Regions from separate parts of the Streptomyces sp. NPDC002773 genome, predicted to be linked through region 3. Evidence: riboswitches for the same ligand, from Rfam matches in the RefSeq annotation. Region 3 holds a riboswitch; each other region holds the start of a gene.
What was found. Region 3 has a riboswitch for cyclic di-AMP ahead of ABT034_RS17060 (M23 family metallopeptidase). Riboswitches for the same ligand answer to the same signal wherever they lie in the genome.
Positions count from the first base shown of each region.

Region 1: it holds a riboswitch for cyclic di-AMP, as region 3 does, so the genes downstream of both, ABT034_RS05130 (M23 family metallopeptidase) here and ABT034_RS17060 (M23 family metallopeptidase) in region 3, are expected to answer to the same signal.
Region 2: it holds a riboswitch for cyclic di-AMP, as region 3 does, so the genes downstream of both, ABT034_RS28020 (LysM peptidoglycan-binding domain-containing protein) here and ABT034_RS17060 (M23 family metallopeptidase) in region 3, are expected to answer to the same signal.

Region 1 is NZ_JBEOVO010000002.1:538,046-548,217, reverse strand. It holds gene lhgD (L-2-hydroxyglutarate dehydrogenase) at 29-1,213, shown strand; gene trmB (tRNA (guanosine(46)-N7)-methyltransferase TrmB) at 1,269-2,039, shown strand; gene ABT034_RS05135 (PrsW family intramembrane metalloprotease) at 2,113-3,444, shown strand; gene ABT034_RS05130 (M23 family metallopeptidase) at 3,502-4,662, opposite strand; cyclic di-AMP (ydaO/yuaA leader) riboswitch at 4,674-4,820, opposite strand; gene ABT034_RS05125 (PP2C family protein-serine/threonine phosphatase) at 5,022-6,233, opposite strand; gene ABT034_RS05120 (MerR family transcriptional regulator) at 6,374-7,114, opposite strand; tRNA gene ABT034_RS05115 (tRNA-Met) at 7,232-7,305, opposite strand; gene ABT034_RS05110 (rhodanese-like domain-containing protein) at 7,370-7,864, opposite strand; gene sigJ (RNA polymerase sigma factor SigJ) at 8,070-9,011, shown strand; gene ABT034_RS05100 (phosphatase PAP2 family protein) at 9,030-9,659, opposite strand; gene ABT034_RS05095 (diacylglycerol/lipid kinase family protein) at 9,656-10,172, opposite strand, start outside.
Region 2 is NZ_JBEOVO010000030.1:9,908-20,079, reverse strand. It holds gene ABT034_RS28040 (threonine/serine dehydratase) at 1-345, opposite strand, end outside; gene ABT034_RS28035 (alpha/beta fold hydrolase) at 427-1,218, opposite strand; gene ABT034_RS28030 (nitroreductase family deazaflavin-dependent oxidoreductase) at 1,387-1,824, shown strand; gene ABT034_RS28025 (DUF6197 family protein) at 1,901-2,545, opposite strand; cyclic di-AMP (ydaO/yuaA leader) riboswitch at 2,889-3,072, shown strand; gene ABT034_RS28020 (LysM peptidoglycan-binding domain-containing protein) at 3,077-3,955, shown strand; gene ABT034_RS28015 (alpha/beta family hydrolase) at 3,939-5,243, opposite strand; gene ABT034_RS28010 (alpha/beta fold hydrolase) at 5,369-6,133, opposite strand; gene ABT034_RS28005 (SpoIIE family protein phosphatase) at 6,288-8,843, shown strand; gene ABT034_RS28000 (type B 50S ribosomal protein L31) at 8,957-9,205, shown strand; gene ABT034_RS27995 (SDR family oxidoreductase) at 9,372-10,172, shown strand, end outside.
Region 3 is NZ_JBEOVO010000012.1:75,364-85,535, reverse strand. It holds gene ABT034_RS17075 (DNA gyrase/topoisomerase IV subunit A) at 1-189, opposite strand, end outside; gene ABT034_RS17070 (M16 family metallopeptidase) at 371-1,723, shown strand; gene ABT034_RS17065 (M16 family metallopeptidase) at 1,720-3,117, shown strand; cyclic di-AMP (ydaO/yuaA leader) riboswitch at 3,377-3,542, shown strand; gene ABT034_RS17060 (M23 family metallopeptidase) at 3,555-4,325, shown strand; gene ABT034_RS17055 (GntR family transcriptional regulator) at 4,511-5,194, shown strand; gene ABT034_RS17050 (HPr family phosphocarrier protein) at 5,347-5,628, opposite strand; gene ABT034_RS17045 (bifunctional acetate--CoA ligase family protein/GNAT family N-acetyltransferase) at 5,845-8,871, shown strand; gene ABT034_RS17040 (DUF6882 domain-containing protein) at 8,865-9,101, opposite strand; gene ABT034_RS17035 (DUF5998 family protein) at 9,204-9,800, shown strand; gene ABT034_RS17030 (alkaline phosphatase family protein) at 9,800-10,172, shown strand, end outside.

The sequences.
Region 1 (10,172 bases), on a different contig from region 3:
GCACTATCGGGGGTGGGAGGTGGCGCTGGTGTTTGACTGTGACGTGCTGGTGATCGGCGGCGGGATCGTCGGTCTGTCGACGGCGTACGCCCTGACGCGCGCCGCTCCCGGCACCCGGGTCACGGTCCTGGAGAAGGAGCACGCCCTCGCGCGCCACCAGACCGGGCGCAACAGCGGGGTGATCCACAGCGGGATCTACTACCGGCCTGGCTCGCTCAAGGCCCGGTTCGCGGTCGAGGGCGCGGCCGAGATGGTCAAGTTCTGCGCGGAGTGGGACATTCCGTACGAGGTGACGGGCAAGCTCGTCGTCGCCACCGCGCGCGAGGAGCTGCCCCGGCTGCACGCGCTCGTCCAGCGCGGCAGGGAGAACGGCATCCCGGTCCGGGAGCTGGGACCGGCGCAGATCAGCGAGTACGAGCCGCGGGTGCGGGGTCTGGCCGCGATCCACGTCGGCACGACCGGCATCTGCGACTACGGGGCGGTGTCCGAGCGGCTCGCCGAGGCTTCCGGCGCCCGGATCCTGTACGGGGCCGAGGTCACCGTGATCGACCGGCGGCCGTGGGGGGTCGCCGTGCGGACGGCGGACGGGCGGGTGGTGCGGGCGCGGGTCCTGGTGAACTGCGCGGGGCTGCACTGCGACCGGATCGCGCGGCTCGCGGGCGACGACCCGGGCATGCGGATCGTCCCCTTCCGGGGGGAGTACTACGAGCTGGCGGACCCCTCGCTGGTGCGGGGCCTGGTCTATCCGGTGCCGGACCCGGCGTTCCCCTTCCTCGGGGTGCACCTGACCCGGGGCATCGACGGTGGCGTCCACATCGGGCCGAACGCGGTTCCGGCGCTGGCGCGGGAGGGGTACGGCTGGTCCGTCGTCCGCCCGCGCGAACTGGGCGCCACCCTGGCGTGGCCCGGCTCGTGGTCGATCGCCCGGGCGCACTGGCGGTACGGGGCGGGGGAGCTGCACCGGTCGCTGTCGAAGCGGGCGTTCACGGAGGCGGTGCGGCGGCTGCTGCCCGTGGTACGGGAGTCCGACCTGCGGCGGTCTTCGGCGGGGGTGCGGGCGCAGGCGGTGCTGCGGGACGGGACGCTGGTCGACGACTTCCTGATCCGGGAGGCGGCGCGGACGGTCCACGTCCTGAACGCGCCATCGCCGGCGGCGACGGCGTCGCTGCCGATCGGCCGGGAGGTGGCGGGCCGAGCACTGGCCTTGCTGTGACCGGCCCCGCGCCGGGCCTGATGGGGGCCGGGGCGCGCCGTAGAATCGGGGCATTGTGTCTGAGCAGACTGAGAAGAGCCCGTACCCCACCCCGCGCGGCAGCCAGCGGTTCGCCCCCGGCGAGGGGCCCCTGCCCGACCCCGCGGGGTCGCATCACGAGCGCCGTATCCGCAGCTTCCAGCCGCGCCGCAGCCGCGTCACCACCGGTCAGGCCGAGGCGTTGCTGAAGCGGTGGCCCGACTGGGGTCTCGACATCGACGGCAAGCGGGTCATCGACCTCGGCGAGATGTTCGACGGGCTCCCGGTCGTCCTGGAGATCGGCTTCGGCATGGGCGAGGCGACCGCGCAGATGGCCGCCGCCGACCCCGGCACCGGCATCCTCGCCGTCGACGTGCACACCCCGGGCCAGGGCAATCTGCTCGGCCTCGCCGACCGCAACGACCTGACGAACGTCCGGGTCGCCAACGGCGACGCGATCATCCTGCTCCGCGAGATGCTCGCCACGGACGCCCTCGACGGCTGCCGGGTCTACTTCCCCGACCCGTGGCCCAAGGCCCGCCACCACAAGCGGCGGCTCATCCAGCCCGAGTTCCTCGATCTCCTCGCGACCCGGATGAAGCCCGGGGCCGTACTGCACTGCGCGACGGACTGGGAGGAGTACGCCGAGCAGATGCTGGAGGTGCTCTCCGCGCATCCGGACTTCGAGAACACCCTGGCCGACGGCGGATACGCGCCCCGCCCCGACTTCCGGCCCCTCACCCGCTTCGAGGGTCAGGGCCTGGACAAGGGCCATGTCGTGCACGATCTGCTCTTCCGCAGGAAGTGACCACGAGCGGGTGAGCGGGCGATGCGGGTAACTGCGTCGCCCGCTGTCGGTGGGGGTCGTTAGGGTCGCACTCGTGTCGAACCCCGCCCCCGCCGACCAGCCGGAGACCGCTCCCGTCCCCCACCGGGACACCGAGGAGCCGGACTTCCCCGCCGCCGCCGACCGGTCCCAGTGGCGGTACCGGCCACGCCGGGCCTTCTGGCGCAGCCGGCTGGTCCGGGCCGTCGCCGTCATCACCGTGCTCGCGATCTGCGCCCTGCTCATCCTGGCGATGGTCCGCGAGCAGACCGGCACCGAGGGCTTCCTCGTCGGCCTCGGCCTCGCCCTGCTTCCCGTACCGCTGCTGATGGCCGCGTTCCGCTGGCTCGACCGGGTCGAGCCGGGCCCCTGGAAGAACCTGCTCTTCGCCTTCGCCTGGGGCGCCTTCGCCGCCGCGCTCGTCGCGATCCTCGCGAACACCTTCGCGGTCCGCTGGATCGCCACGGCCACCGCGGACCCGGACTCGGCGGACAACCTCGGCGCCACGGTGGTCGCACCGGTGGTGGAGGAGAGCGCCAAGGCGGCCGCGATCCTGCTGCTGTTCCTCTTCCGCAGAAGGAACTTCGGCGGTCTCGTCGACGGGGTCGTGATCGCGGGTTTCACCGCGACCGGCTTCGCCTTCACCGAGAACATCCTCTACCTCGGCACCGCCTTCGGCGAGGACCAGGAGTTCGGCACCTCAGGACTCGGTTCGGTGACCGCCGCGACCTTCTTCGTACGGGTCGTGATGTCGCCGTTCGCGCATCCGCTGTTCACCGTGCTCACCGGCATCGGCTTCGGCTTCGCCGCGCTCGCCCCGCGCGGGAAACGCCTCCGGAAGGTGCTGCTGCCGCTCGCGGGGCTGCTGCTCGCCATGGGCCTGCACGCCGCGTGGAACGGCTCGGCCACCTTCGGCGGCCCCTGGGCCTTCTTCGCGGTGTACGGGGCGCTCATGGTCCCGGCCTTCGGCCTGCTGACCTGGCTCGCGGTGTGGAGCCGGCAGCGGGAGCTGCGGACGATATCCGGCGAGCTCCCGGCGTACGCGGCGGCCGGCTGGCTCTCCCCCACGGAGCCGCTGGCGCTCTCCTCGATGCGGGCCCGTCAGCTGGCCCGTTCGTTCGCGGCCCGGACGTACGGCCCGCCGGCCGCGCGGGCGGTGGGCGAGTACGAGTCCTTCGCGACGACCCTGGCGTTCCTCAGGGACCGGGCCCGGCGCGGCACGGCCGGGCCCGACTTCACGGCCCGCGAGCAGGAGCTGCTCCACCACCTGTGGCAGCGCCGCGAGGTCGCCTCGCCCGCGCTCACGTACGCGGCCAGGGCCACCGGCCGGGCCTGGTCGCCGCCGCAGTACCTGGACTACGACGGCTACAACCCGTACCGGAGCTGAGCCGAGGGCCCCAGGCTCTCGGGCACCCGGGCTCTCGGGCTCTCGGGCTCTCGGGCCTCAGACCGTCAGGCCCTTCGAGCGGAGCCATTCCGCCGGGTCGATGCCGGTGCCGTCGGGCGTGTGCACCTCCATGTGGAGGTGGGCGCCGGTGACGTTGCCGGTGGCGCCGACACGGCCGATCGTCTCGCCGGTGCCCACGGTCTGGCCGACGCCGACCGTCATGGACGACAGGTGGCAGTACCAGACCTCGGTGCCGTCCTCCAGCTCCAGGACGATCCGGTAGCCGTACGAGCCGGACCAGCCCGCCGACTTCACGGTGGCGCCGTGGACCGCCTTGAGCGGGGTGCCGGTGGGGGCGGCGAAGTCGAGGCCCGTGTGGTGACCGGAGGACCACATCGAACCGGACTGCATGTAGGTGGCGCTGACGGAGTACGAGGAGAGCGGCATCGAGTAGCTCGCGGCGAGCTGCGCGAGGCGCTCGGCCTCGGCCTTCGCTGCGGCTTCTGCCTCCGCCTTCGCCTTGGCCTCGGCCTCGGCCTTCGCCTTCGCCTCCGCGGCCGCCTTCTCCGCGGCCTCGGCCTTGGCCGCGGCCTCCGCCGCCGCCTTCTCGGCGGCCGCCTTCTCCGCCGCGGCCTTCTCGGCGGCGTCCGCGGACGCCTGCTGCTGCTCGGCCTGCTGGAGGATGCGGGCGCGCAGGGCCTCGCCCGCGTCGGCGGTGCCGGTCGCCGTCCTCGTGGCCTGCTCGGCCGTCCCCGCCTGCTCGGTCTTCCCGGCCTGCTCGGTGTCGAAGGTCGTGTACGTGGCGGCGGTGAGCGGGTTCGGGTTGGAGCGGGCCGCACCGGCGGCCACCGTGTCGTCGCCGGCGCCCGAGCCCGTACCCGCGTCCTCGTCCGGGAGGAGGTCGCCGACGCCGGGGAGGTCGTGGGCGTCGGGCAGGTTTAGGTCGGGGAGGTCCGGCAAGGAGATGGCCACGGGAGGCTTCTCCTGCGCGGTGGCGAGGCCGCCCGCGCCGACGGCCGCGATGACACCGACACCGAGGACGGTGGAGGAGCGGGCGAAGTTGGACCGCTGCTTGACGACCCGGTGCCGGCCGCCGGAGCGGCTCTGGGCGCGGAGGGAATCCTCGGTGGGGTTCCACTCGGTGCCCGGCGCGGCGGGACCCGCACCACCACCGAAGGCGTCGAAGGGAGCCTCGGGGGCAGGGGTGTTGGACGCCACGAAAGGGCGCTCCTTTCCTTCCTTCTCGCCTACCGGGTTAGCTGACGGGTTCGGAGCAGGAAGGTCTCCTACGGGCACGGTCGCACAGGTGCGAAGGGCCCGATTCACCCCAATTGGTGGTTCCCCGGTTCCTTTTCAGGATTCGGCGCGTGCGCACGGTGCCGCCTCTTGCGGCGGCTGGGACGACCGCGCTGCGTTATCGAACGTTAATAGACGGGGGGTCCTGATTCCAAGCCGTTCCTCTTGATCATTCATTGAATTGGGAGGGAATGGTCCGAGTTGACCGTCCTTCAGGAGGCGCCGCCCAAACCTCCGCGATCTGACGTTATGTCAATTGTTATCGCAGCGACACCTCTCGACTACGACTGGTGACCGGGCCCGCCCGGCGGCACCACCGGCATCGTGCGGCGCCGCTCCGGCTGCCCCGTCGCCGGACGGCTCAGCGCGAGCAGCGCCATGTCGTCCGTCGCCCCGCCGCCCGTGTGCAGCCGTACGTCGTCCACCAGCGCGTCCAGCAACTCCTCGGGCCCCGGGAAGATCCGCCCGGCGAGGCGTTCGCCCGGGTCGTAGAAGACTCCCCCCGCGTTCCGTGCCTCCGAGAGGCCGTCGGTGTAGAAGAGCAGCGTCGCGCCCGGCGGGTACGGCCGCCCCTCGGCCCGGTCCGGCCACACCGCCAGATCGCCCATGCCGAGCGGCAGCGCCGGCTCGGTCGGCTCCAGCGTGTCCAGGCGCCCGTCCGCGTACAGCATCAGCGGCGGCGGATGCCCGCGGTTGACGATCCGTACGAAACCGTCGAAGGTGCCGCTCCCGTCGCCGCGCGGGATCTCGGCCAGAACGGCGGTGGTGAACCCCTCGAAGGCGTCGAGCCCGTCCCTGCGGGTCCCCTCGCGGGCCAGCGCCCGCTCCAGGCGCTGCGCCACGCCCTCCAGGCTCCGCTCCTGCTCGGCCGCCTCCCGGAAGGCCCCGATGACGACGGCCACGGCCTCGACCGCCTCCATCCCCTTGCCCCGGACGTCCCCGACCACGAGCCGCACCCCGTAGGGGGTGTCCTGGACGGCGAACAGGTCGCCGCCGATGAACGCGTCCGCCTGCGCCGCCTCGTAACGGGCCGCGCACTGCAGCCCGCCGATCCGCTCGGCCGGCGTCGGCAGCACGGCCTTCTGGGCGGTCTCCGCGATGACCCGCGCCGAGGCGAGCCGCTCACCGCTCCTCCGTACGACCCGGCTGACGAGGAGGGCCAGCGCGGAGACGGTGAGGACGGTCAGGGTCTCGGTCAGGGTCGGGACCTCGTCGGCGGTGCCGTTGTAGAGGTGCAGCCCGACGGAGGCGAGGACGGCGGCGATCCCGGTCAGGAGCGTCGTGAGGGTGGAGAAGAAGGGCGCGGCGATCAGCGGGGCGGCGGAGAAGAGCGGTGCGGCGGTGTACGCGGGCGGTGTCAGCAGGTCGAAGACGACCCCGCCGGCGATGACCAGCGGCGGCAGCGCGCGGATGAACCGCCGGGCGCGCCCGTACGAGCGGCGGCCCTCACCGCCCCGCCGCCCACCGCCGCCCGCTCCTAGGGGGTGCCCCACCTGTGCTCTCCTGCCCGGTCCGTACCCGGCCGCGGTCCGCACCGCGCCTCTCCAGGGTGGCCGCCGCCCCGCCGTGCGGCGACTTCCGCGGGGCCGACTGGCGTACGGGGCGGCCTCCTCACTCCGGGCGCGCGGTTCCGTCAGAGGTTCCGCTCCGCGTAGATCTCCATCGCGTCCCGGACGAGGACCGCGGTCCCCTCACCGTGCTTGTCGTAGTGCGCGGTGAAGCGCGGGTCGTCGACGTACATCCGGCCGAGACCGATCACGTACTCCTTGCTCGGGGCCGTCGTGTGCGACAGCCACGCGACCTGGCGCCGCGCGATCGCCTGCACCTCGTCGCTGCCGGCGGCGAGGCCCTCCCCGAGCGCCCGGGCGAAGTCGCGGGCGATGCCGGACTGCTCGTCCATGAACGCTTTCCGCTGCCCGGCACCGAGCGAACGCCACCAGCGGTCACCCTGCTCGTACGCGTCGCGGCCCCAGCGCTCGGTGACCTCCTCCTCGTACACCGTGTGGTCGAAACCGTCGAACACTTCGTCGGCCATGAGTGCGTCTCCGTTCTCGGTCTTGTGGAGAGTGGTCCGCACCGACGCGATCTGGCGTCCGATGCGCTCGCGCTCCTGCTCCAGGAGGGCGAGATGGGTGCGGAGGGCGGCGGACGTGTCCCGCTGCCCCGCGAGGACCTCGGCGATGGCGGGCAGCGAGAGCCCCAGCTCGCGCAGCAGCAGGATCCGCTGCAGCCGCACGAGCGCCGCCTGGTCGTAGTACCGGTAACCGTTCGCGCCGATCCGGCTCGGCTCCAGCAGTCCGCGCTCTCCGTAGTGCCGGAGGGTGCGGCTGGTGGTGCCGGCCTTCTTGGCGATCTCTTGGATCGACCACTCCATACCGAGAACGCTAAATCTTGACGTCGCGTCAAGGTCAAGCGGAGAAGTGCCGGGAAACGGGCAATACGACGAAGGCCCGGATCCAGTGACTGGATCCGGGCCTTCGTTGCTACTGAGTAGCGGGGACAGGATTTGAACCTGCGACCTCTGGGTTATGAGCCCAGCGAGCTACCGAGCTGCTCCACCCCGCGTCGGTAAACCTGACTCTACGCTACGGGTGGGGCAATCACGAAATCGGTTTACGTCAGCAACCGATCAGCAGCCGCAGTCGTCCGAGTCGACCGGCGCCGTCAGCGGGTCCGCGGCCTTCTCCGCAGGCCCTTCCCACGTCTCGTACGCGAAGCCCTCCCGCACCCAGTACTCGAAGCCGCCGAGCATCTCCTTCACCTGGAAGCCCAGCTCGGCGAGGGCCAGCGCGGAGCGCGTGGCGCCGTTGCAGCCGGGGCCCCAGCAGTACGTGACGACCGGCACGGACCGGTCGAGCAGCTGGTCGGCCTGCTCGGCGATGAGCGCGGTCGGCAGGTGGAGCGCGCCGGGGACGTGCCCCTGGTCCCAGGAGGCGGTCGACCGCGAGTCGATCACCACGAAGCCCGGGTCGGTGCCCTCGGCGGCCGCCGTGGCGAGCGCAGAGGCCACGTCGGAGACGTCGGCGTGGAAGGCGAGGCTGGCGGAGAAGTACGCGGCAGCGGCGGCGGGGGAGGCCGGCGGCGTGCGGAGTACGGGGTTGACCTGCGTCGTTGTCGTCGTCATGGTGATCAATCTACGGACGAAGATCACCGGCCTGAAGTGAGGATCCACGGTGGTCGGGGGCGGCGGCCGGGGAAACCCGCGCGTTCACCGGGGGGCGGCGTGGATCTCACGTATCGGGACCTCACGGCTTCGGCGCCGGGGCCCGGCCCGCCACCGCAGCCGTGTCACATCGGCGAGGTTTCCTCCGTCATGACGGCATGACGGCATGACGGGACGCGAACGGGGAGAACGACGAGTGGAACAGGACAACGGCACCGACGAACTGCTGGCCCGGCGCTTCGAGGCCGACCGGGGCCATCTGAGAGCGGTGGCGTACCGGATGCTGGGCTCGCTCAGCGAGGCCGAGGACGCCGTCCAGGAGGCCTGGTTCAAGCTGAGCCGCAGCGACGTCAGCGCGGTGCAGAACCTCAGCGGCTGGCTGACCACGGTCGTCGGCCGCGTCTGCCTCGACATGCTGCGCTCCCGGGGCTCGCGCCGCGAGGACCCGCTGGAGTACTACGTCCCCGACCCCGTCGTACGGCTCCCCGACACCACCGACCCCGAGCACGCGGCCGAGGTCACCGAATCCGTCGGCCTCGCGCTCCTCGTCGTCCTGGAGACCCTGGCACCGGCCGAACGGCTCGCGTTCGTGCTGCACGACATGTTCGCCGTCTCCTTCGACGAGATCGCCCGGATCGTCGACCGCACCCCGGCCGCCACCCGCCAGCTCGCCAGCCGCGCCCGCCGCCGGGTGCAGGACGCCACCCCCGCCGCCGGGCCGGACGCGCGCCGGCAGCGGGAGATCGCCGACGCCTTCCTCGCCGCCTCGCAGGGCGGCGACTTCGAGGGACTGCTCGCGGTGCTCGACCCGGACGTGGTGCTGCGCGCCGACGGCGGCAGGGCCCTCGCGGCCGTCTCCAAGATCGTCCGGGGCGCCGAGGCCGTCATCGCGCAGGCCCTCACGTACGCCAAGTTCCGCAGGGCGGCACTGCCGCTCCTGGCCAACGGCGCGCCCGCGGTCCTGTCGGTCGCGAACGGGCGCCCGGCCGCGCTCATGGCGTTCACGATCGCCGGCGACCGGATCGTCGAGCTGCACATCCTGGCGGACCCGGAGCGCCTCGCCGTGCTCGACCTCTCGGAGGAGGACCTGGCCCGGGCCGCGTACTGACGGGCCTCTCCGCCGCGTTCACCTCCCCCGGGCGGCCGACCCCCTGGCGACCGCTCCTCTGAAGGCCGATCCTGTGGCGGCCGACCACGAGGCTCCGGCCGTCAGGGCGACGGCGGCGCTCGCGATGCCGAGGACGGCGCCCGCGGCGACGTCTCCCGGGTAGTGGACGCCGGTGTGGACCCGCGAGTAGCCCACGGCCATCGCCAGGACCTGGAGGGGCACCGCGGCCGGCGGCAGCACCACTCCCACGGCGGTGGCGAAGGCGACCGCCGACGCGGTGTGCCCGGACGGGAACGACGCCGAGTCCGGCATCGGCACATGACGGCCCGCCACCACCCGGGCCGCCTCCCGGTCCGGGCGGTCGCGGCGGACCAGGCGCTTGCCCAGCAGGTTCGCCGTGGCCGAGGCGACGGCGACGGCCCCGACCCCGGCGAGGGCCGCCCGGCGCGGCCGGCCGGGGACGAGCGCGAGGGCGGCCGCCAGGGTGAACGAGATCTTGGAATGGTCGGCCGTGTGGGAGAGCCTGCGGAGCCCCGCGTCGAGCGCGGGGCTCGGGGTGGCGGCCACGGCGGCGTACACGGCGCCGTCGATCGCGCGGAGGTCCCGGAGTACGGCCCGGTAGGGGCTCTCGGTGGTCGTCCCGGTCATGCGCCGCTCCTCGGGTAGGGGTGGGAAGGGTGGTGGAAGGCGATTTCGATGACGCGCCGCCAGTTCATGCGCGGCACGGGGTCGCTGGCACCCGGCCGGTTACGGGGCACGAGGACCCGCAGGGCACCGGGTCGGAGGGTACAGACGACGGGGGTGGGCAGGATCAGCGCCTCGCCGTCGACGGCGACGGCGATGGAACCGGCGTCGACGGAGCCGGAGGCGGGAGAACCGGAGGTGGGAGAGCCGGAGGGGGAGGGGCCGCTGCCGAACCCGCCGTCGGCCGGGGAGTGGCTGCCGCCGAACCCGCCGACGGCCTTCCCCGTCACCACGACCCGGTCGGCCGTCATCACGTTCAGTCCGGCCGACTGGGTGCCCCGTACGGCCAGCTCGGCGGCCTGTGCCGCCCCGTCGACCCGGACGGCGATCACCCCGAGCCGCCCCCGGTCGAGCCGAGGTCTCCGGGCGGCGGCGGCACCGAACGGATCGGGCGCGGCGTACGGGTTGTTGCTGACG
Region 2 (10,172 bases), on a different contig from region 3:
GACCCTGGGGGCGGTGGTCGGCAGGAAGACGGTGGCGGGGACACCTTGCCGGAGGGCGGCCCAGGCGCAGGCGAGCCCGGCGTTGCCGCCGGAAGCGATCGTGACACCGGCGGCGGGGAGGGTGCCTTCCTCCCGGTGGGCGAGGAGGAAGTTCAGCGCGCCACGGGCCTTGAAGGAGCCGGCGTGCTGCATGAGTTCCAGGGCGAGGTGAAGCGTGTACGGCCCGGTGCCGGGGTCCGCCCGGGGGACGGGGTCGAGATCGGCCGGGGTGGTCGTGACGGGGCGGATGTGACCGGCGATCCGGTCGGTGGCTGTCTTGATGTCGGCGTACGTGAGGCTGTGCACCTGAGCTCCTGGAGGGGTGGGAGGGAGAAAAGGGGCCGGTCGGCTCCCTGGTCCGCGGGTGCCGACGGCACCTCGTCCGCGTCAGCCGCCGTCGTGGTCGGGCGGCGGCGTCGGGGCGCCCGACAGGGCGCGGGCGAGCGCCGTCGCGAACCCCTCCGCGTTGTCCAGCATCAGGTTGTGGCCCGCGCGCGGGATCTCGATCACCGGTACGCCGAACGCCGCCGCCTTCTCCGCGTCGGGGTCCGGCCGGCTGAACTCCCCGAGGAGGAAGGTGCGGGGCAGCGTGAGCGCGGCGAGGAGGTCGCCCGGCGCGGGCACGCTGCCCTCGACGAGGGCGGTCGCGCTGCGGTGGACGGCGAGCGGGTCGGCGAGGCGCAGCCGGGCCGCGTAGTCGGCCCGGTCGAGCGCGGCCAGCATCCGGGCGAACCCCTTCGCGACGAACGCGTCCTCGTCCTGAGCGGCCACCGGGGAGCTGAATGCGCCGCCGCCCGCGTACAGGTTCGGCTCCGCGACCACGAGCCGGGCCACGAGGTCCGGGCGCGCCGCCACGAGATGGATCGTCACGGCGCCGCCCATGGAGTGCCCGACGAGGTCGACGCCCGTGAGTCCGAGGTGGTCGAGGACGGCGGCCACCGCCGCCGCCTGGGACTCCATGCGGTAGTCGAAGGCGGCGGGCCGGTCGCTCAGCCCGTGGCCGAGGAGGTCCACGAGCAGGGCCCGGGAGCCGCCGAGGGCGGGGTGGGCCGCGATGTGGGCGAAGTCCGACGCCGCCGTGCACCCGAGTCCGTGGACGAACACCCGCACGGGCCCGTCTCCGGGCAGGTCGATCCACCGGATGTACGCCCGCTGGTCCGCGAGGAACAACTCCCGCATGCCGACCACTCTCCCCTGCGCCGCCACTCGTACCGTCAGGAGCCACCCTATGAGTCGGCACTGACAACGCATCGGCCAGGACGGCCGGGACGCGGGCGGGTCCGTCCGCTAGCGTCGGGGGGACGCGGCAGACAGCCGGTGACAGCGGACGCCCCCGAAAGGATCTCCATGCCCCTCGAAGGCGAATACGAGCCCAGCCCCTCGGCGTGGGTGCGCAACCAGGTCGAGCTGTACGAGTCGTCCGGCGGCACCAAGGGCACGACCATGCGCGGTCTGCCCGTCGTCCTGGTCACGAACGTCGGCGCGAGGAGCGGCAAGCTCCGCAAGACGCCGCTCATGCGGGTCGAGCACGAGGGGGCGTACGCGCTCGTCGCGTCGAACGGCGGGGCGGTGAAGCACCCCGTCTGGTACCACAACCTCGTCGCCTCGCCGCTCGTGGAACTCCGCGACGGCACGCGCGTCTGGGACATGAAGGCGCGTCTGGTCACCGGCGAGGAGCGCCGGGCGTGGTGGGAGCGGGCCGTCGCCGCGTTCCCCGACTACGCCGACTACCAGCGCAAGACCGACCGCGAGATCCCCCTGTTCGTCGTCGAGCGGACCGAGTAGGAGCCGGAGGGACCGCCGTCGACCCGGCCGAGCTCGCCACCGAGCCCGGCCGGTGGTCCACACGGCGGAAGGCCGCTCAGCGGCCGGCGTGCGCGGCGCGGTGGATGGTGGCGTCGAGGAGGGCGAGGGCGTCGGCGGCGGTACGGCCGGGGGCCCGGTTCCACGGCCCGATCAGCTCCTGCCAGCCCCGTGACCGCAGCTCGGCCATGATCCAGGCGGCGGCCTCGTTCATCGTCGTCGCGCTGCCGTAGCCGAGGCGGTGGGCGGCGAGCAGGGCGCCGCAGACGCATCGGGCCCCCCGGGCGTCCCGCAGCTTGTACGGCGCGTTCTGCCAGCCCCACTCCGCCAGGACGAGGCGCGCGTAGCCGAGGTGGACCGAGGGGCGCAGTTCGGGCTGGCCGAGGCGCCGCCAGGCGTGCAGCTTGTCGGGGAGTACGGCTCCGATCCGGCCCGGGAGCCGGCGTTCGGCGGGCAGGGGCGGCGGCAGCGCGTCGAGCGCGTCGGCGACGAGCCGGTCCACGGGCAGGGTGAGCAGAGTCCGCCATCTCTCGGAGTCCGACTCCGTGTCCGGCACCGGGGCCGGCGCGGGGGCGGGAGTACCCGCGGGCGGTGGCGCGGCGGTCAAGTCCGTGACGATCCGCTGCCAGGTGGCGCTCTCGTAGAGGGCGGCGGCCTCACGGTCGAGGGCGTCGGGGCTGATCAGGGAGGCGGAGGGGGACATCCGGGCGGCTCCTCGGTCGGGGTGGCACCATCCTTCAGCACGAATGTCGGGTTTGCGCGTTATGCCCTTGAGTGCCCCTGCGATCGACAGGGCTTTTCCGGCGCTCTCGCCTATTAACCGAATTAAGGCGCATTTTCGGACATTGAACACCTGGTGACGCGACTCACTTTCCCAGGGGCTCCCCCGCCTCCTGACCCGGCGCGAGCCCCGCCGCGCAAGGAAGTTCGGCGGACCGGAAGAACGGTCGATCTTGAATTCGGAGAATTCCGTGATCCTTTCACCGGGCCCGTCGACCCGCCCCTCTTGTTCTCCGTCGCATTACTGGCCTACGGTCACCTCCATTCGAGCGGATCGCCGAATCCTGCCACCGCTCGAAATACCTCCCTTTTCACCCGACGGCAGGAGCGGGGGACCCACGAATACGCCGGCCCGGATTCCGGAACGGCTCGGGGTGAAGCCGCGTGCGCGCGGCCGGACATCTCCAGTCCGAACCCGACAGCTCACCCCGAAGGCGCCGGAGAGGAATCCGTCATGCCTGCACACGGTAAGCACCGCCGCCCCCGACGCCACCCCGTCTCGCGTGGAATCGCGCTGGTCGGAACGGGTGGAGCCGCCCTGGCCCTCCCGTTGATCGCCCCCGCCGCAGCCGGCGCCGCGCCCGTTTCCGGAGCTCCGGAACTCGCTGCCCGGCCCGCCGCCGCCCTCGCCGCTCCCGCCGTCGCGGCCGCGGCCAAGGCCCCGACCGCACCGGCCGCCGCCCGCACCTACACGGTCGTCAGCGGCGACTCGCTTTCCCTGATCGCCCAGAAGAAGGGAATTCAGGGCGGCTGGAAGACCCTTTACCAGGCCAACAAGAGCGTGGTGGGTGACAACCCGTCACTTATTCGTCCCGGCCTTGAACTGACGCTCGGTCGGGATTCCGCGAAGGCCGCTCCCGCGAAGGCGAAGAAGACCGGTTCGGCCGATCGGGCGAGCCGCTCCGAGCGCCGTCCCGCCGCCCCGGCCGTCGCCAAGGACACGGGCGCCTCCGCGGCGCAGGCCGCTCCCGCCGCCGCTCCCGTCCAGGCCGCCCCGGCCGCCGCCCAGTACGCGAACAACCTCGACGGCTGGATCCGGGAGTCGCTGGACATCATGTCCCAGCGCGGCATCCCCGGTTCCTACGACGGGATCCTCCGCAACATCATGCGCGAGTCGTCCGGCAACCCCCAGGCCATCAACCTCTGGGACTCCAACGCCGTGGCCGGAACGCCCTCGAAGGGCCTCCTCCAGGTGATCCAGCCGACCTTCGACGCGTACCACGTGCCGGGCACGTCCACGGACCTGTTCGACCCGGTCGCCAACATCACGGCCGCCTGCAACTACGCGGCCGACCGCTACGGCTCCATCGACAACGTCAACGGGCCCTACTGATCCCGCTGGTCGCGAAGTGCCGGGTGAACCAGGAGCCGGCGAGTTCCGCCACCTGCTCCAGGGCACCCGGCTCCTCGAACAGATGGGTGGCGCCCTCCACGACGGCGAGCCGGTGCTCGCAGCGCAGCCGGGACCCGGCCCGCCGGTTGAGGTCGAGGACCAGCTCGTCCCTGCCTCCCACCACGAGCAGCGTCGGGGCCCTGACCTGGGCCAGGTGGTCGGCCGCCAGGTCGGGCCGGCCACCGCGTGAGACGACGGCGGCCACGGAGGACGCGGGATCGGCCGCCGCCCACAGCGCGGCGGCGGCTCCCGTACTCGCCCCGAAGTAGCCGAGCGGGAGGCCGCCGGTCGCGGGCCGGCCCGCGAGCCAGGCCGTGGCGTCGGCGAGACGGCCGGCGAGCAGCGGGGTGTCGAAGACCCGGGCCCTGTCCCCCGCCTCGGCCTCGGTGAGCAGGTCGAAGAGGAGCGTTCCTAGGCCCGCCCCGTTGAGTGCCGCCGCGACCGCCCCGTTGCGGGGGCTGTGCCGGCTGCTGCCGCTCCCATGGGCGAACAGGACGATGCCGGCGGCGTTCTCGGGCACAGCGAGGTGCCCGTTGAGCGTGGCCCCGGCGGCGGGGATCCGTACGTCCTCCGCGTGGACGATTGGCCCGCGCGTGGCCCGGTTCCGGTCCAGGCAGGCGATGACCTCCGCGTCGGGGGTCTGCGCGAAGTCCCGGTAGAACTGTCCGATCGCGTAGAACATCTCCGGCGTGTGGACGCTCACGGTCTCGTCGGCCTCCCCGCCGAGCCGGGCCGTCCATCCCGGCGGCGCGACCGGTACCGCGAGGACGATCCGGGCGGCGCCCCGGGCGCGTACCACCCGGCAGGCCGCCAGGGCCGTGGCCCCGGTCGCGAGGCCGTCGTCGACGACGAGGACCGTCCGCCCGTCGAGGGGCACGGAGGGCCTGCTGCCCCGGTAGCGCCGGGCCCTGTGGTCGAGCTCGGCGTGCTCGCGCTGCTCCACGGCGGCGAGGTCGCGCGCGTCCGCCCCGGTCTCGCGCATCACCCGCTCGTTGACCACCCGCACCCCGCCCTCGCCGAGCGCGCCCATCGCGAGCTCCGGCTGGCGGGGCAGACCCAGCTTCCGTACGAGACAGATGTCGAGCGGCGCGCCGAGGGCGTCGGCGACCTCGGCGGCCACCGGCACACCGCCGCGCGGGAGACCGAGCACCACGACGTCCTGGCCCGTGAAGTGGCCGAGCCGGGCGGCGAGCTGCCGGCCCGCGTCGATCCGGTCGTTGAAGTACATGGCCGCCGCCCTTCCGCCTGCGCGGCTCCGGGCCCGTCCCCGGGCCCGGGGAGAACGTGTCAGCTGCCCGTCCCTCCAGGGTAGACGCGTCTTCGGCGGCGACGGCAGGTCAGGGGCGGGGCCCGTCAGGCGGCGAGGAAGGCCTCGATGGCCTCGGCGAGGGCCTGCGGCGTCTCCTCGGGCGCGTAGTGGCCGGCGTCCTTGAGGACTTCGAGGCGCGCGTTCGGGTACCAGCGCAGCCAGGTGGCCTCCATCGCCTCGGTGCCGAGCGCGGGGTCGTGGGCGCCGACGACGAGCAGGACGGGCGTGGGGTTGTCACGGACGCGCTCGTGGAAGTCGGTGCGGGACCAGGAGTCCAGGTAGGCGCGGAAGGCCGTCGCGGAGGAGCGCCCCACGGAGCGCTCGACGAGGGTGCTCAGCCAGGCGTCGTCGTAGCGGCCGCCGGTGGTGTTGTCGATGATGGCGCGCCGGTTCGCCGGTTCCTCGGCGGCTCCGGCGAACAGCTCCCAGGTGTCGCCGTCGAGGGGGAAACCGGCGGCCGAGACGGGCGAGATGCCGATGATCGAGCGGACGCGGTCGGGGGCGTCCAGGAGCATCAGCTGTGCCGCCTTGCCGCCCATCGAGTGGCCGATGACGGAGAAGGAGTCCCAGCCGAGGTCGTCGGCGACCGCGAGGGCGTCGGCGGCGACCTCCTCCATCGTGTAGGCGCCCGGACGGTCGAGGGCCTCGCCGTAGCCGCGGCAGTCGACGAACGCGTAGGAGCCGTCGGTGTCGCGGAGATGGGCGCGCATCGGAGCGAAGCTGGTGCGGTCGCCGAACCAGTTGTGCAGCACGAGGGCCCGCCGGGGGCCGTCGCCCTGTACGTCGTACGGAAGAACGCGGTCCGTCATCGTGCCCCCTGAGCGCGAGGTGGTGGCGCCGCGCGACCGCGGGGCCTGACTGACTACCGAGTGTGACGGCCCGGGGGCATGCGGTCAATACACCCAGGGGTGGAGGCCCGCGTCCGGGATGCAGGGCGTTTCCGGTGGGGGGCATGCTGGCTGTGTGACCTCGCACGGCGCGTCCGGCCCCGGCCCGGCTGGCGGAACCGGGCGTCCGTCCGGGACCGGAGCCGCGGACGGGCCTGCTTCCGGTGCGCTGACCTGGGCTCTCGCGGAGACGGCGCTCAGGACGGTCGAGGAGGTCGGGGGCTACGCGGGCGGGGTGTACCTGCGCTCCGGAACGCCGGGGCTGCTCAGGCTCGCGGTCCTGGTGGGACTGCCGGGACCGGTGTTCCGACCGTGGTGGCGGATGCATGAGAACCGGCCGTTCCCGGTGGCCGAGGTGCATCGCTCGGGTCAGTCCGTCCACCTCGCCGACGTCGAGGAGGCGATGCGGCGGTTCCCCCAGCTGGTGGCGAGCCTGCCGTTCCCCTTCGCCTCGCTGTACGCGCCGGTCGTCGCGGGCCGTGAGAGGTTCGGGGTCCTCGTGGCGCTGCGGGCGCCCACGCCCGGGGTGCCGGTGGACGGGCGGGACCGGAGCCGGATGACGCGGGGAGCGCTCCGCCTCGGCGAGGCCCTGGCCGGCCTGGCCGACCGGGGGACGGCGGTCGAGTGGCCCGGCGACCCGGTGTGCGTGCAGCTGTCGACGACGGGCGCGCCGCCGGTCCGGTTCGGGTCCTTCGACTGGGACCTGCGCACGGGCACGGTCACGATGGACGACGGGCTCCTGGCGATCCTCGGCGCGGAGGTGACCTCGCCGTGCTCGATCGAGTCGCTGACGTCCCTGCTCGAACCGGAGGACGGCTACGCGCTGTGGGCGGCCGCCCGGCAGGCGACGGGGGCGGACGGACGGCCGGCGGTGCGCAGGTTCCGGCTGAAGGGACCGGACGGCGGACTGCACCTTCTCGAGGCCTCCACGCGGGCGCGTAGGGTCCCGCCGGGGGCGGAGGGCGCCGCGGACGCGGCAGAGGCGGACGGGGACGGGCTGCGGCTCATGTGCACCCTCGTCGACCTCGGCACCGGGCTCATCGGCTCGGACGCCACGGACAGGCTGCCGCGGGCGATCCTGGCGATCGACCGCCTGGGCCGCGTCACCTACGTCAACGAGCGCACCGAGCGGCTGCTCGGTCGTCCCCGCGGCGCTCTGGCGGGGCGGCCGTTGTGGGAGGCGCTGCCCTGGTTCGGGCTCCCGTTCCACGAGGAGCAGCTGCGCGCCGCACTCGTCTCCGGTGAACCGGTGCGCTTCCTGGCCCAGCCCGAGCCCGGCCGGTGGCTGTCGGTCTCGCTGCATCCGGGGCGGGACGGCGTGACGATGGTCCTGGTCCCCGAGGAGGGCCCGGAGCGGATCACGCCGGGGTCGGGCGGCGGGAGGGTCACGGACGACACCTTCTCCCTGCCAGGTGACCGGGCGGTGGCCCCGTACCGGCCGGTCGCGCTCGCGATCGCGCTCTCCGAGGCCGTGACGGCCCGCCAGGTGTCGGCGGTGGTGACGGAGGAACTGCTTCCGGCGTTCGGCGGGCGTCAGTTGGCCATCTACCTGCTGAGCGACCGGCGCCTGTACCTGGCCTGGGAGACCGGTTTCCCGCCGGGGTTCCTCGAAGCCTTCGACGGTGTGGCCCTGGACGCCCGGTTGCCGGGGGTGGAGACGCTGACCACGGGCAGGCCGCTGTTCTTCGAGTCCATGGAGCAGCTGGGCGGGGCGTATCCGGGCCTTCCGCTGGACGCCCACACGGGGGCGCGGGCGTTCCTGCCGCTGATCGCCTCGGGCCGGCCGGTGGGCTCCTGCATCCTGGGCTTCGACCGGCCGCGCGGCTTCAGTCCCGAGGAGCGGACCGTGCTCACAGCACTCGCGGGCCTCATCGCGCAGGCCTTGGAGCGGGCGCAGCGGTACGACTCGGAGTCGGCGGTCGCACGGGGGCTCCAGGACGCGCTGCTCCCGCACCGGCTGCCGGTGCGGGACGGGGTGGACACGGTGGGCCGGTACCTGCCGGGCACCCGGGGCATGGACGTCGGCGGCGACTGGTACGACGTGATCGAGACGGAGGAGGGATGTCTCGCCCTGGTCATCGGCGACGTGCAGGGACATGGCGTGGCGGCGGCGGCCACGATGGGGCAGCTGCGCAGCGCGGTGCGGGCGTTCGCACTGGGCGGTCATCGGCCGCAGGACGTGATGCGCGGGACGAACCGGCTCCTGATCGACCTGGACCCGGGGCAGTTCGCGAGCTGCTGCTACGTACTCCTCGACCCCGCCACGGGCGAGATGCGGGCGGTGCGGGCCGGGCATCCGCAGCCGCTGCTGCTGCGGCCGGACGGCTCGACGGAGCTGCTGGACCTCGCGGGCGGGGTGGTGCTGGGGGTCGACGACCAGGCGTCGTATCCGGTGACGCGGCTGCGGCTGGATCCCGGCGCGGTGCTCGCGCTCTTCACGGACGGTCTGGTGGAGTTGCCGGGCCGGGACATCGACGAGGGGATCGAGCGTCTGCGCCGGGCTCTCGCCGCGGCCGCTTCGCTGCCGCTCGCGGAGGCCGCCGACCGGGTGATCCGGGAGGCCCGACAGGCCACGGCCCGCCCCGACGACATCGCGCTGCTGCTGGCGGCGCGCTGGCCGGAGCACGGCTGAGGATCACCCGATCGGCCCCGTGGCACTGGTCGGCGGCCGTGCGCGCGGGGAGGCTGGGGGTGGCCCGCGCCGATCAGGCCGGGCGAGTCGGGGCGGCAGCCCGAGGAGGACACGTGCAGCAGGACAAGCAGCCCGAGTACGGCCCGGTGGTGTTCCGTGACCGATCGGCCGGGTACGCCTTTCTGACCCGGTCCACCGCGACCAGCGACCGGACCATCGAGTGGGACGACGGCGTCACGTACCCGGTGATCGACGTGGAGATCTCCTCCGAGAGCCACCCGTTCTACACCGGCAAGGCGCGAACGGTGGACTCGGAGGGGCGGATCGCCAAGTTCGAGCGGCGCTTCGGCGAGACGGGCTGAGGCTGCGGCTCGCGCTCTGGATTCGGCTCCGGCTCCGGCTCCGGCCGCTTCGCTGGGACCCGCTCGTGAAACTGGCCAGAAGGTGGCCAGTTCGCCTTCCAGGATGAGGTCACGAAGACGGCGGAGCGCTCGCGCTCCGCCGGGGACTCCCTGGAGGGGAACTGTGGTGATCGTGGTGACCGGAGCGACGGGGAACGTCGGACGGCCGTTGGTGGAGCTGCTGGCCGCGGCCGGTGAACGGGTGACGGCGGTGAGCCGGCGGCCGGCCGCCGGGCTGCCCGCGGGGGTGGCGCACCGGCAGGGCGACCTGGCCGATGTGGACGGTCTCAAGGGCCTGTTCGAGGGAGCGGAGGCGGTCTACCTGCTCGTCGCCGGCCTCGGGGACGAGCTGAGTCCGCGCGAGATCGTGGCGGCGGCGGTGGCCGCCGGGGTGCGGCGGATCGTGTTCCAGTCCTCGCAGCTGGTGGGGACGCGGACCGGTTCCGTGTCGCACGAGGTGCTGCGGACGTTCGAGACGGCGGTACGGGGGTCGGGGCTCGAGTGGACGGTCCTGCGGCCCGGCGGATTCGCCTCGAACGCCTTCCTCTGGGCGGAGCAGGTGCGTTCGGCCCGTACGGTGGCGGCCCCGTTCGCCGACGTGGCGCTGCCGGTGGTGGATCCGGCGGACATCGCGGCGGTGGCGGCGGAGGCGCTGCGCGATCCGGCGCACGCGGGGCGGACGTACGTCCTGACCGGTCCGGTGGCGGTGTCGCCGCGCGAGCAGGCCGATGCCCTTGCCGGGGTGGTGGGCGGCCCGGTCGGGTTCGTGGCGCTGAGCGCGGGCGAGGCGCGGTCCCGGCTGGTGCGGTTCCTGCCGGAGGCGGCCGTCGACGGGATGCTGTCGGTGATGGGCGAACCCCTGGCCGAGGAGCGGCGGGTGAGCCCGGACGTGGAGCGCGTCCTCGGCCGCGCGCCGAGTCCCTTCTCG
Region 3 (10,172 bases):
CATCTGGTAGACGATGCGGCGCTGGACGGGCTTCATGCCGTCCCTGGCGTCGGGGAGGGCACGCGAGTAGATCACCGAGTACGCGTACTCGAGGAAGGAGCCCTGCATCTCGTCGACGACGTCGATGTCGAGGATTCGCTCCTCGAACGCGTCGTCCGGCGGCGGTGTCTTCGTGCTGCGGCGGGCCATCGCGGCTGCGGCTCCTTCACCAACAAGGTTGATCTGACGCGGACCATTGTGGACCGTGCCACCGACAACGCCGACCGCGACCCGGAAGAGGGACATCTCCCGGGGGCGGGAACTTCGCCAGGTGTCGGCGCGCTTGCATACAGTGGCAGGACTTTTTCACATCGCGATCGAAGGGACGTACATGCCCATGGGTCACACGGCCACGGCCGAGGCCGGCTCCGGCGGCCTGACAGCGACCGAGCACCGGTTGGCGAACGGCCTGCGCGTGGTGCTCTCGGAGGACCACCTGACCCCGGTCGCCGCGGTCTGCCTCTGGTACGACGTCGGCTCGCGTCACGAGGTCCCTGGCCGCACGGGCCTCGCCCACCTCTTCGAGCACCTGATGTTCCAGGGCTCGAAGCAGGTCCACGGCAACGGGCACTTCGAGCTGGTGCAGGGCGCGGGCGGCTCGCTCAACGGCACGACGAGCTTCGAGCGCACCAACTACTTCGAGACCATGCCCACGCACCAGCTGGAGCTCGCGCTCTGGCTGGAGGCCGACCGCATGGGCTCGCTGCTCGCCGCGCTGGACGACGAGTCCATGGAGAACCAGCGGGACGTCGTCAAGAACGAGCGCCGCCAGCGTTACGACAACGTGCCGTACGGCACGGCCTTCGAGAAGCTGACCGCCCTCGCCTACCCCGAGGGCCACCCGTACCACCACACGCCCATCGGCTCCATGGCCGACCTGGACGCGGCCACCCTGGAGGACGCGCGGAACTTCTTCCGCACGTACTACGCCCCGAACAACGCGGTGCTTTCGGTCGTCGGCGACATCGACCCGGAGCAGACCCTCGCCTGGGTCGAGAAGTACTTCGGTTCCATCCCCGGCCACGACGGCAAGCCCGCACCGCGCCCCGGCGACCTGCCCGAGGTCATCGGCGAGCAGCTCCGTGAGGTCGTCGAGGAGGAGGTCCCGGCCCGCGCGCTGATGGCCGCCTACCGGCTGCCCCACGACGGCACGCGCGAGTGCGACGCCGCCGACCTGGCCCTGACGGTCCTCGGCGGTGGCGAGTCGTCCCGTCTGCACAACCGCCTGGTCCGCCGCGACCGCACGGCCGTCGCCGCCGGCTTCGGCCTGCTGAGGCTCGCCGGAGCGCCCTCGCTCGGCTGGCTGGACGTCAAGACCTCCGGAGGCGTCGAGGTCCCGCAGATCGAGGCGGCCGTCGACGAGGAGCTCGCCCGGTTCGCCGCCGAGGGCCCCACGCCGGAGGAGATGGAGCGCGCGCAGGCCCAGTTGGAGCGCGAGTGGCTCGACCGCCTCGGCACCGTCGCGGGCCGCGCCGACGAACTGTGCCGGTACGCCGTGCTGTTCGGCGACCCGCAGCTCGCCCTCACGGCCGTCGACCGGGTCCTGGACATCACCGCCGACGAGGTGCGGGCGGCCGCCGCGGCCAAGCTGCGCCCCGACAACCGCGCGGTGCTCGTCTACGAGCCCCTGGCGGCCGAACTGAGCGACAGCGACAGCGACGACGAAGAGGGAGCGGACCAGTGACCGACGCTGCCGTGTCTTTGACGAGCATGGACTTCCACCCGCAGCCGGAGCCCGGCGCCGCCAGGCCCTGGGCCTTCCCCGCCCCGGACCGCGGGAAGCTGGACAACGGCCTGACGCTGCTGACCTGCCACCGTCCCGGCCAGCAGGTCGTGGCCGTGGAGCTCTTCCTGCCGGCCCCGCTGGACGCCGAGCCCGCCGGTCTCGACGGTGTCGCCACCATCATGGCCCGCGCGCTCACCGAGGGCACGGACCAGCGCGGTGCCGAGGAGTTCGCGGCCGAGCTCGAGCGCTGCGGCGCCACGCTCGACGCGCACGCCGACCACCCGGGCGTACGGGTCTCCCTTGAGGTACCCGTCTCCCGGCTGCCCAAGGCGCTCGGGCTGCTCTCCGAGGCGCTGATCGCCCCGGCGTTCCTGGACACCGAGATCGAGCGCCTGGTGCAGAACCGGCTCGACGAGATCCCGCACGAGACGGCCAATCCGGCCCGTCGCGCCGCCAAGCAGCTCTCCAAGGAGCTCTTCCCGGCCGAATCGCGGATGGCGCGGCCACGCCAGGGCACCGAGGAGACCGTCGAGGCGATCGACGCGGCCGCGGTCCGCGCCTTCTACGAGGCGTACGTCCGGCCCGCCACGGCCACCGCCGTGGTCGTCGGCGACCTGACCGGCGTGGACCTGGACAAGGTCCTCGCCGAGACCCTGGGCACCTGGACCGGTGAGCCGGCCGAGCCGCTCCCGATGCCGCCGATCTCGGCCGACGACACCGGACGGGTCGTCATCGTCGACCGACCCGGCGCCGTCCAGACCCAGTTGCTGATCGGCCGGATCGGCCCCGACCGGCACGACCGCGTCTGGTCGGCCCAGGTCCTGGGCACGTACTGCCTCGGCGGCACCCTCACCTCGCGCCTCGACCGGGTGCTGCGGGAGGAGAAGGGCTACACGTACGGGGTGCGTGCCTTCGGGCAGGTGCTGCGCTCCGACAGCCAGGGGAACGGTGCCGCGATGCTCGCCATCAGCGGTTCCGTCGACACGCCCAACACCGGCCCGGCGCTTGACGACCTGTGGAAGGTGCTGCGGACGCTGGCCGCCGAGGGCCTCACCGACGCCGAGCGCGAGACGGCCGTGCAGAACCTGGTCGGGGTCGCCCCGCTCAAGTACGAGACGGCCGCCTCGGTCGCCGGGACGCTGGCCGACCAGGTCGAGCAGCACCTCCCCGACGACTACCAGGCCCAGTTGTACGCACGGCTCGCCGAGACCGGCACGGTCGAGGCGACCGCGGCCGTGGTCAGCGCCTTCCCGGTGGACCGGCTCGTCACCGTGCTCGTGGGTGACGCGGCGCAGATCGCGGACCCGGTGCGCGCGCTCGGCATCGGTGAAGTCACCGTCGTGACCGGCTGATTCCGGCTCCCGACCGGGGCTCCGACCGGCTCCAACCTGGCTCTGACCAGGCTCCCGACCCGGCTCCGACCCGGTAAGGGGAGGGCTCCGACGGCATGTTTCGTCGGAGCCCTCCCCTTTGTCCGTATTGAACGCAAGGGTGATCGTTTGCCCTGTGGCATGTCTTACAAACTGGCGAGTCCGGTTGGTGATTGAAAGACGATCCGCATAGCGTCGGTGCGTCTGTTCGGCAGTTGCACCCGCCGCACCCGCGGCACCCGGACAGTCATCGCCGAGTCCCCGTCAGGCGCGAGCCTGGGGAGCCGGGGACCCACACGTAGTCCCTGGGGTGAATCGGGCGCCTTCGTCTCGTACGGAGGGGCTCGTAGGAGACCTTCCTGCTCCGAACCCGTCAGCTAACCCGGTAGGCGAGAAGGAAGGAAAGGATCAGCCACTACATGGCGTTCACCCGTGCCACCGGGAAGCATCGTGGGCCGAGCCGGATGGCGCGCCGCAGCGTGGGCATCGCCGGCGCCGCGACCCTGGCCACCACCGGCGTCATCGGAACCCTCGCTTCCCCGGCGCTCGCCGCCGACGCGGACAACCGCTCCGCCGAGGACACCGGCCTCACCAAGGTGATCACCGAGGACTCCCTCGTGGACCGGATCAACGCCCAGGCCGCCGCCCAGGAGCAGGAGGCCTTCGAGGCCGCCGCCAAGGCGAAGGCCGAGGCCGAGGCGAAGCGCAAGGCGGAGGCCCGCGCCAAGGAGATCCGCGAGGCGGAGGAGCGCGCCGCCCGTGAGGCCGAGCGCCGCCGCCTGAACTCCTTCCAGCTCCCCGTCGCCGGCTCGTACGTCTCCACCGGCTACCAGACCGGCGGCTCGCTCTGGTCCTCCGGCAGCCACTCCGGCGTCGACTTCCACGCCGGGTACGGCAGCAGCGTCGTCTCCGTCGGCTCCGGCACCGTCGTCGAGGCCGGCTGGGGTGGCGCGTACGGCAACAACATCGTCATCCGGATGAACGACGGCACGTACACCCAGTACGGCCACCTCTCCTCCATCGGCGTGTACGTCGGCCAGAGCGTCGAACCGGGCGAGGAGATAGGCATCTCCGGCTCGACCGGCAACTCGACCGGCCCGCACCTCCACTTCGAGGCGCGCACGAGCTCCGAGTACGGCTCCGACATCAACCCGCTCGCCTACCTCCGCGCGCGCGGCGTCAGCGTCTGACGCGGACGCCCGCCCCGCGTCGCAAAAGCCCCGGCTCGTGCTGAGCCGGGGCTTTTCGTCGGTCAAAAAGGCTTCCATATTTCGCTGAGGCATCGGAAATTCCGGCGCGCTGCAATAGAGTCGCAGATCGGGCGCAGAACAGGCGTCGCAGAATTGTCTCGCGCAGACCAAGGCGGAGGTCGGACATGCGCATTCCCGCGCACTCGGTATGCACGGCGATCCGGGACGACATCGTCTCCGGCGTCTTCGAGCGGGGCAGCCGGCTGACCGAGGAACAGCTCGCCCGCCGGTACGGGGTCTCCCGCGTCCCGGTCCGCGAGGCCCTGCGCACCCTGGAGTCCGAGGGCTTCGTCGTCACCCGCCGCCACGCGGGCGCGCACGTCGCCGAGCCCACCGAACAGGAGGCGGCCGACCTGCTCGACATGCGGGCGCTGCTCGAACCGCTGGGCGCCGCACGGGCCGCCCAGCGGCGCACCGAGGCCCACCTCAAGGTGCTGCGGGGCCTGGTCAGGCTGGGGCAGGAGCGGGCCAGGCGGGGTCAGGGCGAGGATCTGCGCTCGCTCGGCGGCTGGTTCCACGAGACGCTGGCACAGGCCTCCGGCAGCCCGGCCCTGACGGCGCTGCTGACGCAACTGCGCCACAAGATCGCCTGGATGTACGCGGTCGAGCAGCCCGCGCAGCCGGTGGAGGCCTGGGCCGAGCACGGCGCGATCGTGGACGCCGTGGCGCGCGGTGACGCCGAGCGCGCGCGGGCGCTGACCGCGGTGCACGCGGAACGCTCGCAGCCGCTGCACCGGCTCAAAAGGCCGGAGCGCGGGCGTGTGAGGGTTTCGCAACATGTCGTCAACACGGCGAGCGCCCGGAATTAACGCGCACGCCGTATACAAAGAATAGTAATTCCGCAGTCCGCGTTCCGTGCTGCCCAAAAGCGGGCCGAATCGGGTCGGTGGAAATGCGAAAGGCCGTGGCCACCGGAATTCCGGCAGCCACGGCCTTTCGTCGTACGGGGGGGCGACCCGGATCAGACGGTCTCGGGGAGCTCGTCGAGACCCTCGGCGACCAGCTTCGCCAGACGGTCCAGAGCGGCCTCGGCGCCGTCGGCCTCCGAGGCGAGGACGATCTCCTCGCCGCCCTGCGCGCCCAGGCCGAGCACCGCGAGCATGGAAGCGGCGTTCACCGGGGTGCCGTCGGACTTGGCGATCGTCACCGGAACGCCGGAAGCCGTGGCGGCACGGACGAAGATGGACGCGGGGCGGGCGTGCAGGCCCTCGGCCCAGCCGACGTTGACGCGGCGCTCAGCCATGGTGTTGCCCTTCAAGTCTTAAGCGGTTGTCTAGACCAGTCTCTCACGGGATGCTCGGTGCTCGCGCCGACCTCCGGACCGGACCGGGCCGCCTTCCGGCCCGCCCCCGCCGCTCGCGGCGTGCTCACCACCGTGCATGGAGTGCCCCCACCATGCACGGCTCACACCCACCGCGCGACCCGTGCCACCGCCGTGTCGCGGCCGTAGGCTGGCCCCATGCAGAGCGCGTCGGAGCAGTCGGAAGCGGCGGAACACCCGGCACGACCGGCGCGTCCGGTACCACCGGACCACGACTACCCCGACCACTGGGAAGCGGACGTGGTGCTCCGCGACGGCGGCACCGCGCGCATCAGGCCCATCACCGCCGACGACGCCGACCGCCTCGTCAGCTTCTACGAGCAGGTCTCGGACGAGTCGAAGTACTACCGCTTCTTCGCCCCCTACCCCCGGCTCTCCGCCAAGGACGTCCACCGTTTCACCCACCACGACTTCGTGGACCGGGTCGGACTCGCGGCGACGGTGGGCGGCGAGTTCATCGCCACCGTCCGCTACGACCGCATCAACGAGCGCGGACTGCCCGCCTCCGCGCCGGCCGACGAGGCCGAGGTCGCCTTCCTCGTCCAGGACGCCCACCAGGGACGCGGGGTCGCCTCCGCCCTGCTCGAACACATCGCGGCGGTCGCGCGGGAGCGGGACATCCGGCGCTTCGCCGCCGAGGTCCTGCCCGCCAACACCAAGATGATCAAAGTCTTCACGGACGCGGGCTACACCCAGAAGCGCAGCTTCGAGGACGGGTCCGTTCGGCTCCACCTCGACCTCGAACCCACCGACCGCTCCCTCGCCGTCCAGCGCGCACGGGAGCAGCGGGCCGAAGCGCGCTCCGTGCAACGCCTCCTGACCCCCCGGTCGGTCGCCGTCGTCGGAGCCGGGCGCGCCGCCGGCGGTGTCGGCCGCACGGTCCTCCGCAACCTCCTCGGGGCCGGCTTCAGCGGACGCGTGTACGCGGTCAACGCCGCGCTCGCCGGGAGCGCCGGCGGCGACGGCGCGGCCGCGGAGTTCGACGGAGTCCCCGCGTACCCCTCCGTCGGCGCCATCGGGCAGACCGTCGACCTCGCGATCGTCGCCGTCCCCGCCGAACGGGTGCCGGAGGCCGTCGCGGACTGCGGCGAGCACGGCGTACGGGGCCTCGTCGTCCTCTCCGCCGGATACGCGGAGAGCGGGGCCGACGGCCGCGAGAGGCAGCGCCAGCTCGTCCGTCAGGCTCGCTCGTACGGGATGCGGATCATCGGCCCCAACGCCTTCGGGATCATCAACACCGCCGCCGACGTCTCGCTCAACGCCTCCCTCGCACCGCAGATGCCGGCCGCCGGGCGCATCGGACTCTTCACCCAGTCCGGCGCGATCGGCATCGCCCTCCTCGCCGGTCTGCACCGGCGGGGCGCGGGCCTGTCCTCCTTCATCTCGGCCGGCAACCGCGCCGACGTCTCCGGCAACGACTTCCTCCAGCACTGGTACGACGACCCCGGGACCGATGTCGTCCTCCTCTACCTGGAGTCGATCGGCAACCCCCGGAAGTTCACCCGGCTGGCCCGCCGCACCGCCGCCGTCAAGCCGGTCGTCGTCGTCAAGGGCGCCCGGCACAGCGGCAGCGCCCCGCCCGGCCACCGGGTGCCGGTCACCCGCATCCCGCACGCCACGGTCTCGGCCCTGCTCCGCCAGGCCGGGGTCATCCGCGTCGACACGGTCACCGAACTCGTGGACGCGGGGCTGCTCCTGGCCGCCCAGCCACTGCCGGCCGGGCCCCGGGTCGCGATCCTCGGCAACTCCGAGTCGCTCGGCCTCCTCACGTACGACGCCTGTCTGACGGAGGGGCTGCGCCCGTTGCGGCCGCTCGACCTGACGACGGCGGCGGAACCGGCGGACTTCCGGGACGCGCTGGCGGCGGCGCTCGCGGACGAGACCTCCGACGCGGTCGTCGTCAACGCGATCCCCTGGGTCGGCGAGAACGGCGCCACCGAGTTCGGCGACGGGGAGGTCCTCGCCGCCTCCCTCCGCGAGGCGGTCGCCTCGGCCCAGGCCCCGACGAAGCCGGTCGTCGTCGTGCACGTGGAGATGGGCGGCCTCGCGGAGGCCCTCGCGATCGCGACGAGCACGCGACCGGCGGCGCAGGGGAAGGGAGGGGGCGGCGTCGGTACGGGGCCGGGGGCCGGACTCCGGCCCACGGGAACGGAGGCACAGAGCAGCCCTGCGGCGCTCCCGGCCGAGCCCCGGCCGGGAACGGCGCACGGAGCCGCGGGCGCAGCCGAAACGGTCGGCACCGGGGGCACCGGAGCCACGACAAGCCCCACCGCCCCCACAAGCCCCACCACCCTCACCATCCCCGCCTACCCCGCCGCCGAGCGGGCCGTGCGGGCGCTGGCCGAAGCCGTGCGGTACGGGCAGTGGCGGCGGCTGGCGGCCGAGCCCGGACGCGTACCCGAGTACGAGGACATCGACGAGGCAGGGGCCGCCGCGCTCATCGAGCGGGTGCTCGGCGGCGAGGAGGCCGACCCCCGGGGGGTGACCCTCGACACCGCGCAGGCGGGAGAGCTGCTCGCGCGGTACGGGATCGCCGTCCTGCCGACCCTGCCCGCGCCCACGCCCGACGCCGCCGTCGCGGCCGCCGGCCGGCTCGGCTACCCGGTCGCCCTCAAGACGACCGCGCCGCACCTCCGCCACCGCCCCGACCTCGGTGGCGTACGGCTCGACCTGGCGTCCGAGGAACAGCTGCGCACGGCGTACGCCGAGCTGACCGAGGTCCTCGGCAAGCCCGAGGAGCTCCAGCCGGTCGTGCAGGCCATGGTGCCGAGGGGCGTCGACACGGTCGTACGGTCCGCCATCGACCCGGCCGTCGGCGCCGTCCTCTCCTTCGGCCTCTCCGGCGCCGCGTCCGAGCTGCTCGGCGACACCACCCACCGCCTGGTTCCGGCCACGGACCGGGACGTCGCCGAACTCGTCCGTTCCCTCCGTACCGCCCCGCTGCTCTTCGGCTGGCGCGGCTCGGCCCCCGTCGACACCCCGGCCCTGGAGGAAGTCCTCCTCCGGGTCTCCCGGCTCGTCGACGACCATCCCGAGGTGGTCGCCGTCTCCCTGGAGCCGGTGGTCGTGGCACCACGCGGCCTCTCCGTCCTCGGCGCCACCGTCCGGCTTGCCCCGCCTGCACCCCGCACCGACCTCGGGCCGCGCAGCCTGCCGAGCTACTGAAGCGCCTGGGGCCCCGGCTTCCCGGCCGGGACTAGGTGCCGCACCCCGCGGGCGTCGCGGCTCATGTCCGGGAGGATGCTCTCGTTCGCCCAGGCCCACAGCCAGGAGCCGGCCCCGGGGCTGGAACTGGCGAGGATCTGCGCGGGCGCCGCCGCCGTCCTGTCAGGGAAGGTCCGTGCTCCGGCACTCCGCCCACGGGCCCCGCACGACGGTCTACGGAAAGGCGTCACCGGCCCGGATGGAGTCCGATGTCACAGCCCCGGCGCTCTCGAACGGCCCGGCCCCCTCGCAATCGGCCAAGCCGTCCTTACATACGGATTAGGATGGAGTCCATGGCGAAGACCGGTACGACGACCCAGGGGCTGCGCGCGGCGATCGAGCGCAGCGGCTACTACCCGGCCCTCGTGGCCGAGGCGGTGGAGGCCGCTGTCGGCGGCGAGGCCGTCGCGTCGTACGTGGTGCACCAGGAGACCACCTTCGACGCGAACGAGGTCCGGCGCCACGTCACCGTCCTCGTCCTGACGCCGCACCGCTTCATCGTCAGCCACACCGACGAGCAGGCCGCCGACACCAGCTCCCCGACCCCGTACGCCACGACGTCCACCGAGTCCGTGAAGCTCGACCGGATCTCGTCCGTCGTCGTCAGCCGCGTGGTCGCCAACCCGGAGTCGTACACGCCGGGCACGCTGCCCCGCGAGGTGGTCCTCACCATCGGCTGGGGTGCCGTCTCCCGGATCGACCTGGAGCCCGCCGCCTGCGGCGACTCCAACTGCGACGCCGACCACGGCTACACGGGCAACGCCACCGCCGACGACCTCAGCCTGCGCGTCAGCGAGGCCGGGGACGGACCGGACACCGTCCGGCAGACCCTCGTCTTCGCCCAGGCCCTCTCCGAAGCCATCGCGGCCACCGCCGCCCCCGCCCGCTGATGGTGCAGCCCGCCGTAGCGAACCACGGCTGGCCCGACGATCCGGTCCCGCTCGCCCCGGTGACCGCCCCGGTCCCCGAGTACACCTCCGGCTCCCTCGCCGACCTGCTGCCGACGCTCGTCGCCGGCCAGGGCGTGCCCGGTTTCACGCCCCGGATCGCGGAGCTGGCCCCGGCCGACCGGAACTGCCTGTTCCTGATCGACGGGCTCGGCTGGGAGCAGATCAAGGCCCACCCGGACGAGGCCCCCTATCTGACCTCGCTCCTCGGCTCCTCGCGCGGCGGCACCGGCCGCCCCGTCACCGCCGGCTTCCCCGCCACCACGGCGACCTCGCTGGCCTCCGTCGGCACCGGCCGCTACCCCGGTACGCACG